DNA from 3 places in the Undibacterium sp. Rencai35W genome. Region 2 is predicted to be linked to each of the others. Evidence: predicted binding sites of a transcription regulator. Region 2 holds the regulator's gene; each other region holds the start of a gene.
The links. The regulator sigma-54, encoded in region 2, starts transcription at its own class of promoters, with help from an activator protein. The targets are predictions, from matches to a motif close to TGGCANGNAANCTGCTTT.

Region 1 (3,878 bases), on a different contig from region 2:
AGTGGCTCCGAGTTTATTCGAACGATTTTGAAAAGTTTCTTGAATATTGGCTGAAAAAATCACGATGCGTATGTCCGGGTGTTTGCCCAATATGATTTCAGCAGCGTCGGTTCCCAGCATGCCTGGCATGTTGATATCCATTGTGCAAAAATCGGGACTTTCTTTATCCGCAAGACCGATTGCCTCGTCGCCATTCGACGCCTCGAGAATCTCCCAGTCATCGTGTTTGCTTTTGATGTGAGCGCGTATAACCATGCGAGAGACTTTGCTGTCATCGACGATCAGGAGTTTTTTTTGTATTTGATCTTGGCTCATTGCGATTTCATCTTGGTTGTTTTTATGTTGATTGATTTTAACTGAAAGGAATTTCTAAAACACCTTGTTTACATTCTTTAACTTCCGCCACAACGTGGTTCGGCTAATACCTAAATGCCGGGCGACATCATCGCGATTGTGTTTAAATTGCTCCATAACTTGCCATAAGGAAATATCAGCTGCATCAGCTTTTAGATTCCGTTCACCGATATCTGGATTCTTTTTTCCTGGCAAATTCGTATTTTCTTGTTTGCTTGTTAAGATTTCTGGTGCAATTTTTATTAGTAGGCTGGTGGTCAGTGCCTGCAGTGGTTCAGCCGCCAGGAATAAGGCTAAGCGTTCCATCATATTGCGCAATTCTCTGACGTTGCCGGGCCAGTGATATTGCGCCAGCAGTGTGCCGCAGGCGAGAACCTCGGCATGCAGATTGGCATGGGGACGGCTTCCCAAAGATGCCAGCGCATGCTTGATGCACCATTCTGCTAATGGCATCAAGTCCTCTTTGCGCTCACGTAACGGCGGTAGCTGTAAGCGTAGTACAGCCAGCCGATAAAACAAGTCTGACCTGAAGCGATTCTCGCCGATACGTGCATCGAGGTCGCAGTGCGTCGCACTGATAATCCTGACATCAACAGGAATAGGGCGGACTCCACCAACCCTTACGACTTCTCTTTCTTCCAGGACGCGTAGTAGCCGGGTTTGCAGGCTTAAAGGCATTTCGCCGATTTCATCCAGAAATAAGGTGCCACGATGCGCTGCCTCGAATAAGCCGGCATGACCGCCACGCCGGGATCCGGTGAACGCGCCGTCCTCATAACCAAATAACTCCGATTCCAGCAACGATTCGGCAATCGCACCGCAGTTAACGGCGACAAAAGGGTGACGTGCGCGTGGACTTTCTTTATGCATGGCTTGTGCCGCCAGTTCCTTGCCGGTACCGGTTTCACCTTGTATCAGCACCGTCGCCGGGGAACGGGCGAACAGCATGATTGATTGCCGCATGCTTTGCATGGCAGGGGACTCACCCCGTAAATCAGCCAGACCATGCCGCGCCCGTAGCGATTCAGCGGCGGGATGATGGCGCCCGCGTGCGGACTCCAGGCGTGTTAAGCGGGCGATTTCCATCGCATCTTCAAATGATTGACGTATCGATTCTGCGGAATACATGAAAATACCCGTCAACCCGGCTTCCTCTGCCAGATCGGTAATCAAGCCTGCACCAACGATGGCTTTAATACCCTTAGCCTTGAGTTCACTGATTTGCGCGCGGGCATCTTCTTCCGTGACATAAGTCCGTTGCTCGAGCTTGAAGCCAAAGGTATTTTTAAAGTCGACCAGTTCCGGCATTGTCTCCTGATACGTGATCAGGCCAATGTCTGGCGAGACCCGGCGCGCTCTGGCGAGTGCCTGCATGACATCGAAGCCGCTGGCCTTCGCGATCACGACAGGGACGGGCAAACGGTTTTTGAGATACGCGCCATTGGATCCCGCAGCAATCACCGCATCGCAGCGTTCGGTTTGCAGGCGTTCGCGCAGATGTTGTGCAGCTTCTTCAAAGCCCATGTGAATGGGTTCAATCGTCGCACTGGCGTCATATTCGACCATGATGTCGCGAAATAAGTCGAATAATCGCGAGATGGATACCGTCCAGATGACGGGTTTGTCATTGGCGTCGCGAGGGATCGGTGCTTGAGGTCGCATGATTGGTCTGAGGTGAAGTGTTTTTTGGGAGGTGAGGCTAAAGATGCTTGCGATGGTTAAAGCGAACTTCTCTGGCAAAGTGAGGTTGAGAATGTTTCAAATTTCTATGTTGATCGTTTCATTGTTTCAAAAAATGTTTCGAACTAAACGTCATTATGAAACAAAAGTCAGTCAATAGCGAACTGTTTTCCCTCAGTATCATCCAGATGACGTGCTTAAGTCCTTGATCCACCTCATATTTTTACAGCAGTGATGATGTCTTTGTAAAACTGGCACGCTGATTGCAACAGGCTTACGCAGCAAAACCCTATTTTGAAAGGTAAGAATATGAGTCAACTCTCCGCAGGTGCTGCGTTCCGTAAAGCCATGCAAGAAGAATCGCCCTTGCAATTGGTTGGTGCGATCAATGCGAATCACGCTTTGCTGGCAAAACGTGCCGGTTTTAAAGCGATCTACTTGTCCGGTGGTGGCGTCGCTGCCGGTTCTCTGGGTTTGCCAGATCTGGGTATTTCTAATCTCGACGATGTGTTGACCGATGTACGACGGATTACCGATGTGTGCGATCTGCCTTTGCTGGTCGATGTGGACACCGGTTTCGGTTCTTCTGCCTTTAACGTGGCACGTACGGTTAAATCCATGATCAAGTTTGGCGCCGCGGCGATGCACATCGAAGATCAGGTTGGCGCAAAGCGCTGCGGTCATCGTCCTGGCAAAGAAATCGTCAGCAAGTCAGAAATGGTCGATCGCATCAAAGCTGCCGTTGATGCGCGTACCGACGACAGCTTCGTGATTATGGCGCGCACTGACGCTTTGGCAGTCGAAGGGCTGGATGCGGCGATTGAACGTGCGCAAATGTGTGTCGAGGCCGGTGCGGACATGATTTTTCCGGAGGCGATTACAGAGCTTGCGATGTACAAGCAATTCGCAAACGCGGTCAAAGTCCCTATCCTGGCGAACATTACTGAATTCGGTGCAACACCTTTGTACAGCGTGGAAGAACTGGCTGCAGTCGATGTCGGTCTGGTGTTATATCCATTGTCTGCTTTCCGTGCCATGAATAAGGCGGCAGAAAATGTATACACCGCGATTCGTCGTGACGGCTCGCAAAAAGCGGTCGTCGATACGATGCAGACACGCATGGAATTGTATGAGCGCATCAATTATCACGATTTTGAGCAAAAGCTGGATGCTCTATTTGCTCAGCAAAAATCTAAATAAAACGCATCATAGAATTTAATTATTTACTAAAAATAACATACTCCCCATTTTTTTATTAAAAACTAGCCAATTCCGCACGCATTGATTGGTGTTTTGAAAAATACTGGGTAAGAGTATGTTCTTAATCGAACAAGTCTCACAAAGGAGAATCACATGACTGAAGCTGCCGTTCCTTTTAAACCAAAAAAATCCGTTGCCTTGTCAGGTGTTGCTGCCGGTAACACCGCGCTGTGTAGCGTTGGCAAAACTGGTAACGATTTGCACTATCGTGGTTATGACATTCTGGACGTTGCAGATGCCTGCGAATTTGAAGAAATCGCGCATCTGCTGGTGCACGGCAAATTGCCTAATATCGCTGAACTTAAAGCGTATAAAAACAAGCTGAAATCCTTGCGCGGTTTGCCCGCCAATATGAAAGCAGCGCTGGAAGCTTTGCCAGCGTCCGCTCATCCTATGGATGTGATGCGCACGGGCGTCTCGGTTTTGGGTTGCACCTTGCCAGAAAAAGAGGATCACAATACGCCAGGCGCGCGTGATATCGCCGACCAGTTAATGGCATCTCTTGGCTCCATACTGCTGTACTGGTACCACTTCAGCCACAATGGTAAACGGATTGATGTCGAGACGGATGATGATTCTATCGG
Region 2 (3,878 bases):
TGATCTCGTCAAGGATGCCGGCGATAACGCGGTACAGGCGAACCAATTTTTGATTGTGTCAGACGGACAAGGTGCCCTACTTGATCCGTCTGGCAATATTACCTATAACAGCCTGGTATTAGCGATGCAGCGCTATTTACCCAAGAAAAACCTCAAATACCTTTTCGCATCACACCAGGATCCGGACATCATCGGCGCTCTGGATAAGTGGTTATTCAGTACAGAATGCCAGCTCTATGTATCGCAGCTATGGTCGCGTTTTGTACCGCATTTTTGCAATCTGAACCGCTCAGACGGCAGAATTGTCGGCATCCCGGACGAAGGTATGCCTGTTCCTATGGGTGTTACGACTATTCATGCTGTTCCCGCACATTTCTTGCATGCCGAAGGTAATTTTCAGTTCTACGATAGCCGCTCCAAAATCTTGTTCTCAGGTGATATGGGAGCATCAATGGTCGACGCACATGATGTCAGTCAGCCCATCACGACAAAGGAAGAGTTTTTAGACCAGTTACCAGCCATGCGAGGGTTTCATCAACGTTACATGGTGTCAAATAAAGTCTGCCGTTTGTGGGCAAATATGGTCAGAAGCATGGATCTTGCGATGATGGTACCGCAGCACGGACGTTATTTCGTCGGGCGAGAAGCGATTCATGCTTTTCTGGACTGGATAGAGAACCTGCAATGCGGGATCGATTTATTTACCCAGGAACACTATCGATTTCACGGGCAAAAATTAGCCGTATAAACAATCTATATATCATTAGGATTTACGCAAAAACCAAGACCTCTCACCACAGAGACGCTGAGAGAAGGCAGGAGTAAGCGATTCCATGACATATCGGTTAAAGAGTTTTTAGACGCTTACAAAACTCAATCCGCATATCCCGTGCGGCTTCTGGGACAAAAAGCCTCTGGAAGCCGCATCCAGCCTGCGGGTTCAATATCGATGGTAATAAACCACCGTTCGTTTTGTGCACCTAACGTGTACCCAACGAAAAAGGACGCTTGACGCGTCCTTTTTTATTGTACCGGCTACGAACACCGGACTTGATGACTTACACCGACGCCGGGTCTGGCAGATGTTTAATGGCGTCGTGCTGATGATCTTGAATTTTGTCTTTGTGTTTGATGACTTGTCTGTCCAGTTTATCGATGAGGAGGTCGATCGCAGCGTAGAGGTCGTGTGCCAGGCTTTCTACGTGGATATCTTTACCACTGATGTGCAGATTGATGTCTGCTTTATGCCGTTTTTCCTTTTCCCGGAGCTTGTCTACCGTCAGGATGACGGCGATATCAATGACTTGATCGAAGTGTCGCCTGATGCGCTCAAGCTTGTTTTGTACATGTTCACGTATTGCAGGAGTTACTTCGAGGTGATGTCCACTGATGGTGAGATTCATACTACGCTCCTATGGTGATGTTACTTGCTATAAATTTCTTCAGCATTTGCTCTGATGCATCGAGCTAAATTATATATAGCAATACAAAACGTAATTTCAAGGCTTAGTTACAAGACTAAATTACAGGTGTTCATTACAAGGATTTGCGCAGGCTTACTGGAGGAATTTTTAGGGCTTCACGGTATTTGGCAACAGTGCGTCGCGCAATGACCATGCCTTGTTCACCCAGCATGTCTGCAATTTTGCTATCAGAGAGTGGGCTTTTCTGGTCTTCTGCTCCTATCAACTGCTTGATGAGTGCACGTATCGCGGTGGAAGATGCTTCCCCCCCCGTTTCCGTCGCGACATGGCTACCGAAGAAATATTTCAACTCAAACATACCATGCGGGGTAAGCATGTATTTTTGAGTCGTTACACGAGAAATAGTACTCTCGTGTAAACCTAGTGTATCAGCAATTTCGCGCAAAACAAGAGGGCGCATCGCAACCGCACCATGAGTGAAAAAATTACGTTGTCTTTCGACTATCGCTTGTGCAACGCGCAAGATAGTATCGAAACGTTGCCGCATGTTTTTGATCAGCCAGCGCGCTTCCTGCAACTGCGATCCCATCGTCCCGTCACCACGATTTTGTTTCATGATGTTGGCATACATACTATTGACGCGGAGCTTGGGCATGACATCCTGATTCAGCAAAACCTGCCAGCCGTTCGCTGATTTTCTGACAATCACATCAGGGACGACATAGTCTGATGAAGCCGTTGCAAAATCCGCACCTGGCTTAGGATTACACTGGCGAATCACTACCTGCGCCTCACGCAAATCTTCATCATCACAATTGAGAATTTTTTTCAGTTTATTGAAATCTCGCTGTGCAAACAACGTGATATGTTCTTCAACAATCTTCAGCGCCAGGCGACGTGTTACGAAGGGAATCTTAGGTAAGCGTTTGATTTGCAGAGCCAGACATTCCGACGGTGTGCGCGCACCAACCCCGGCAGGATCAAAGCTTTGCAGCATCGTTAATGCGAAAGATAATTCCTCTGGTTCTACACACAACTCAAGCGGCAAACTCGCATGAATTTCATCCAAGGTCTCCATCAGATAACCACTGGGATCCAGCGCATCAATCATCAGTTCAATTAAAGCACGATCACGCGGTTCGCGAATATTCAGCCGCATCTGTTCCAGCAAATGATCTCGCAAACTGGTTTGCGCAGCTTCTAATTGCGGACGTCCATCTTCTTCCTCTGAGGACTTACTGCCTAGCGGCACATCATCAAAGCTCCACTCTTCTTCGTTGGCGCTGGTGCTGTCCGCAGATGAAGCAACTTCCGTGTTATCACCGCTGTCAGCAACTGGAGCGGCAGTCTCGGCACCGACTTCCTGTACTGCAAATTCCGACTCTGAATTATTGCTAGTCGTGCTAATCGCGCCATCGGCCAGCAATCGCACTGCATTATCCATGGGGTCATCAACCCGCTCCAACATGGGGTTATCAGTTAATAGATTTTCCAGTTCCTGATGTAATTCCAGCGTGGATAACTGCAAAAGACGAATTGATTGCTGCAATTGCGGCGTAAGCGCCAGGTGTTGTGAGGTACGTAGTTGCAGGCTTTGTTTCATCATCATCTCGCTTCCCGCTACATGCGGAAATGCTCTCCCAGATAAACCCTGCGTACGGATTCATTCGTGATGATATCTTCCGGCTTGCCACTCGCCAGCACCGCACCTTGATTGATGATGTAAGCGTGATCGCAAATACCCAAAGTTTCGCGCACATTATGATCGGTAATCAACACACCAATACCACGTTCCTTCAGGAAGCGTACGATGCGCTGAATCTCAATCACCGCAATCGGATCAACACCTGCAAAGGGTTCATCCAGCAACACAAAGCGAGGATTTGTTGCCAGTGCCCGGGCAATTTCTACCCGGCGACGTTCGCCGCCAGACAAAGAAAGTGCTTGATTCTCACGTATGCCCTCAATCTGCAAATCGGCCAGCAAAGTATCCAGACGTTTCTCAATTTCGGCTGAATTCAGAAACTTACCATGCTCATCCTTTTGCAACTCCAGCACCGCACGGATATTGTCCTCGACCGTCAGTTTACGAAATACCGATGCCTCTTGCGGCAAATACGATAAGCCGAGAACGGCACGTTGATGGATCGGCAAACGGGAGATGTCCACACCGTCCACATTGATCTCACCGGCATCAGAGGGGACTAGTCCGACGATCATATAAAACGATGTGGTTTTGCCCGCACCGTTCGGTCCTAGCAGACCGACAACGTCACCACTCTTTACTTCAAGCGACACATCGCGCACTACCTGGCGCGCACCGTAACGCTTTTGCAAACCTTTGATCAATAAAGTGCTCATCTTATTCTTTGGTTTGCTTATCGGCTTTAGGTTCTAAAATCAAAGTAACACGACCGCCGCCAGGAACTTGTTTTCCAGACGTGCTGTTAGTCG
Region 3 (3,878 bases), on a different contig from region 2:
GCGCGCTGATCTCTGGCGGTGCTGACACGGCACAAGCCAAGCTCGACATCATGGAAGAATGCGGCATCAAGGCCACTAAAAATCCGTCAGAAATGGCGCGTTTGCTGAAAGCCATGCTGTAATTTTTTCAAGTCTAAAAAAGGGGAGCTTTGCTCCCCTTTTTTTATGACAACATGATCGATAGATATGTATAACTAGGTAAGTGCTGATTGATGGAACTAGTAGTTGATCGCAATACTCTATAAGCAGGTCGATAAAGTTGCATCTGATCCTTGAATTTTTTTGCGATGTGATCATGCAAGAGGGATGCAGCTTTGTCACGACAGTTTTTATATAAACATCAAAGAACAGACTGCGATTAAGCTCCGATAGCAGTTGATGGTATGGGTAATGTTGGAAATTACTTATCTTTACGCAACAATTCCTCTGGTTGGTGTTAAGCTTAGCTACATGGGCTTACTGACTGCATTTTCAGTTTTCATAAATGCCAATGACCTTTAACGCATAGCCTGAACTTAACTACTTCTATATCCATGTCATTTCAACGCGTATTAGAGTTTGCAGGTCTCTCAGATACCGGACTGGTACGTGCGCACAATGAAGATGCCATAGAAATATGTGCAGAAGCGGATTTCGCAATACTGGCTGATGGCATGGGTGGCTACAATGCTGGTGAAGTCGCTAGTAAAATGACTGTTGACAGTATTAGGCAACAGCTACTTCGTAAAAAATCTTCGACATTTTCCTCTCTGTTTGGACATAAAACATCGATCGCTATGCGATGGATTAAAGATGCTATTGATTTAGCCAATAATCAGGTTTGGGGTGCAGCACAGGAGAGCGCTGAGCTCATCGGCATGGGAACCACGGTTGTCGTTGCATTTTGCCATTACGATAAATTATTGGTTGCGCATGTCGGTGATTCCCGGGTCTATCAATATAGATCTGACAAGTTACGACAGATCACTCATGATCATTCCGTATTGCAAGCGCAAATTGATGCCGGATTAATCAGCGAAGAGAACGCCCAGTTTTCACCGATCAAAAATCTCATCACCAGAGCAGTTGGCGCACAAGACGAGGTAGAAGTGGAAATTCACGAGCATCCAATGGAGGAGGGCGACATTTACCTGCTATGCTCTGATGGATTGACCGATATGCTCAATCATGATCAAATTCTCCATCTGATGAGGCTGCATGCCGATAATTTAAAACTATGCTGCCAAGTCCTAATTGATAGCGCAAATGACCAGGGCGGTCGCGATAATATTTCAGTGATTTTGATGAGAATTTCGAAACTAGGATCACAATCACTAAAGAATTACATCCTGTCAAAATAGATCAATCACCGTGGTCAGGTTTTTTTAAAAGAGAGCACTATGGCGAAAATCGTCGTCACTTTCAATGGTCTGGTTCAAAAAGAAATCAGTATCCTCAAACCCCGGCTGACAATCGGACGACGCCCTACGAACGATATTCCTATTGATCATTTAACTATCAGCGGTCAGCACGCGGTAATCGACACCACATCAACAGGATCATTCGTACTCGATCTGGGCAGCACCAACGGCACCATGGTTAATGGGCAGCCCATCAAAAAACACTTGTTGCAGCATGATGATGTGATTGATGTTGGTAAATATAAGCTGCGATTTCAGGCTGAGTCTGAACACAATGGCTCTGCTTTTTTATCTGATAAGTTAACGCCTATCAAAAATGAACCTAAATATGCTCGGATAAAGGTTCAAAATGGTTCAAATTTTGGACGAGAAATGATATTGAGTAAGCCAGTTACAACAATTGGTAATCCAGCTATTCAAGTTATTGCAATTACTCAGCAAGAGGGGACATATTATATTGCTCATGTTGACGGGGACTCTCATCCTCTGCTAAATGAACAGAGTATCAACATCAAACCTTTGCTGCTTACAAGCGGTGATGTTATTGATTTGTCTGGCACTAAATTATTATTTATATCTGAATAATTAAAAACTGACATATTTTTGAGATCAATAAAAATAGGACAAAATTTGTCAGTCTAGGCATCAGTTAACAGCTTTTTTTTGTCATTTTCTAGGTAAGAAAATAAGAGAATCAATGTGGCATGGTGTTTGCTCATACTGCTGCGTAGTTCATCCGAAATATTTATTGCAACCAAGGAGTTTTAAAATGAAATCCACAAAAATGATGCAACGTGCACAAGCCGGTTTTACTTTGATTGAATTGATGATTGTCGTAGCGATTATCGGTATTTTGGCTGCAGTTGCTTTGCCTGCGTACCAGGATTACACAATCCGTGGTCGTGTTGCTGAGACAACAAACTTGATGGCTGGTTTCAAAGCGACAGTAACAGAAAACATTGCTAATGCTAATGCTATCGCCGTTGGTAGTTGCAAAGGTGTTACAGATATGGTGACAGCTACAACTAATACTACATCTGTTAAGTGTACCGATGCTACTGGTGTCATTACTGGTATATCAACTGCAAAAGCAGGTACTGTAACGATGACGCTGACGCCAACAGTTGGTGTAGGTACTGTTAACTGGGCATGCGCAGCTGGTGCAGTTACTGCGATTTATAAATATGTTCCTGCTGAGTGCCGTAACTAATAGTTGTAAGCTCTTTGCTCAATAAAGCCCGCAACCGCGGGCTTTATTTTTTGTGCTTACTGTAAATTAAAAGTAATTAGTGAATACTCAAACGATCCAAAACTAGCAAAATCTAAATAGTTATAAGATTGCCGTCCGCAAAAGAAGGACTTCTGATGCTCTAGTTTCATCAAATGCAATTTGAAAGATGTGTAACTAAAGGTGATCAGATAAGCGATGCAGACTCTTGAGGAAATTTGATTCTAGATCTTGGCAAAATAGTTTATTCATCTCATAGAAAATTGAATGCTGGTTCGTTTCATAAAACGCTATGCCCATCTGTTTATTCTTAATAGAAATTAACGGCTCTGGCACGTTGTTTGCTGATGTTTTACATAGAGTTATTTAAATAATATATTTGCAGCCAGGGAGTTTGAAAATGAAAACAGCAAAAATGAGCCGGCATAATCAAACTGGTTTTACTTTGATTGAATTGATGATTGTCGTAGCAATTATTGGTATTTTGGCAGCAGTTGCCTTACCAGCATACCAAGACTATACAATTCGTAGCCGTATTGCCGAGACAACTAACCTTATGTCAGGATTTAAAGCAACCGTCACAGAGAATATCTCTAGTGCAAATATCATAGCCGCAGGTAGCTGTAAGGGGATTGATGACATGGTTACTGCAACAGTGAATACCACATCTGTAAAATGTACAGATGCTACCGGTGTAATTACCGGTATATCAACTGCAAAGGCTGGTACTGTAACGATGACTTTGACACCGTCACTTGGTGCAAGAACTGTTAACTGGGCATGTGCAGCTGGTGCAGTTACCGCGATTTATAAATATGTTCCTGCCGAATGCCGTAATTAATGGCAGCAGCACTTTTAATCAATATGGCCCGCGATAGCGGGCTTTATTTCTTATAGTCATATCCTTATACTAAGAATATTTATCGGTATTCGTCTTATTCGTAAATTAGTACATTTTGGGGTAATAGTTTACTCAAAATTAAAGGTTATAAAAATGTCGATTAATACACTTTTGTTCCGATTGAAGGCCGCAATGCTTCATTTATTGCTGTCTGGATTTGTGGCTGGATTTGTGGCGATTTTAATTTTGTTTGTTTGGTATCCGTGGCCGTTTAGCGAAATGTCCGGTGGAATTTCCTTGCTCATTTTATTGATTAGCGTTGACCTAGTATTGGGGCCTTTGCTGACATTTGTTATCTTTGATCAAGGCAAAAAAAGGGCAGAGTTAATCAGAGATCTTGGTTTCATTG

Region 1: the regulator sigma-54 is predicted to act here: its motif matches at 2,287-2,304, upstream of prpB (methylisocitrate lyase).
Region 3: the regulator sigma-54 is predicted to act here: its motif matches at 2,101-2,118, upstream of ACO0K3_RS13260 (pilin).

Annotation. Positions count from the first base shown of each region.
Region 1 covers NZ_JBMPPC010000003.1:85,027-88,904, forward strand. The annotation lists gene ACO0K3_RS07425 (response regulator transcription factor) at 1-315, opposite strand, end outside; gene prpR (propionate catabolism operon regulatory protein PrpR) at 370-2,016, opposite strand; gene prpB (methylisocitrate lyase) at 2,344-3,234, shown strand; gene prpC (bifunctional 2-methylcitrate synthase/citrate synthase) at 3,388-3,878, shown strand, end outside.
Region 2 covers NZ_JBMPPC010000002.1:628,373-632,250, forward strand. The annotation lists gene ACO0K3_RS06755 (MBL fold metallo-hydrolase) at 1-748, shown strand, start outside; gene hpf (ribosome hibernation-promoting factor, HPF/YfiA family) at 1,059-1,403, opposite strand; gene ACO0K3_RS06765 (RNA polymerase factor sigma-54) at 1,537-3,027, opposite strand; gene lptB (LPS export ABC transporter ATP-binding protein) at 3,045-3,785, opposite strand; gene lptA (lipopolysaccharide transport periplasmic protein LptA) at 3,787-3,878, opposite strand, start outside.
Region 3 covers NZ_JBMPPC010000005.1:299,501-303,378, forward strand. The annotation lists gene sucD (succinate--CoA ligase subunit alpha) at 1-122, shown strand, start outside; gene ACO0K3_RS13250 (Stp1/IreP family PP2C-type Ser/Thr phosphatase) at 534-1,340, shown strand; gene ACO0K3_RS13255 (FHA domain-containing protein) at 1,380-1,985, shown strand; gene ACO0K3_RS13260 (pilin) at 2,170-2,610, shown strand; gene ACO0K3_RS13265 (pilin) at 3,029-3,469, shown strand; gene tfpZ (TfpX/TfpZ family type IV pilin accessory protein) at 3,623-3,878, shown strand, end outside.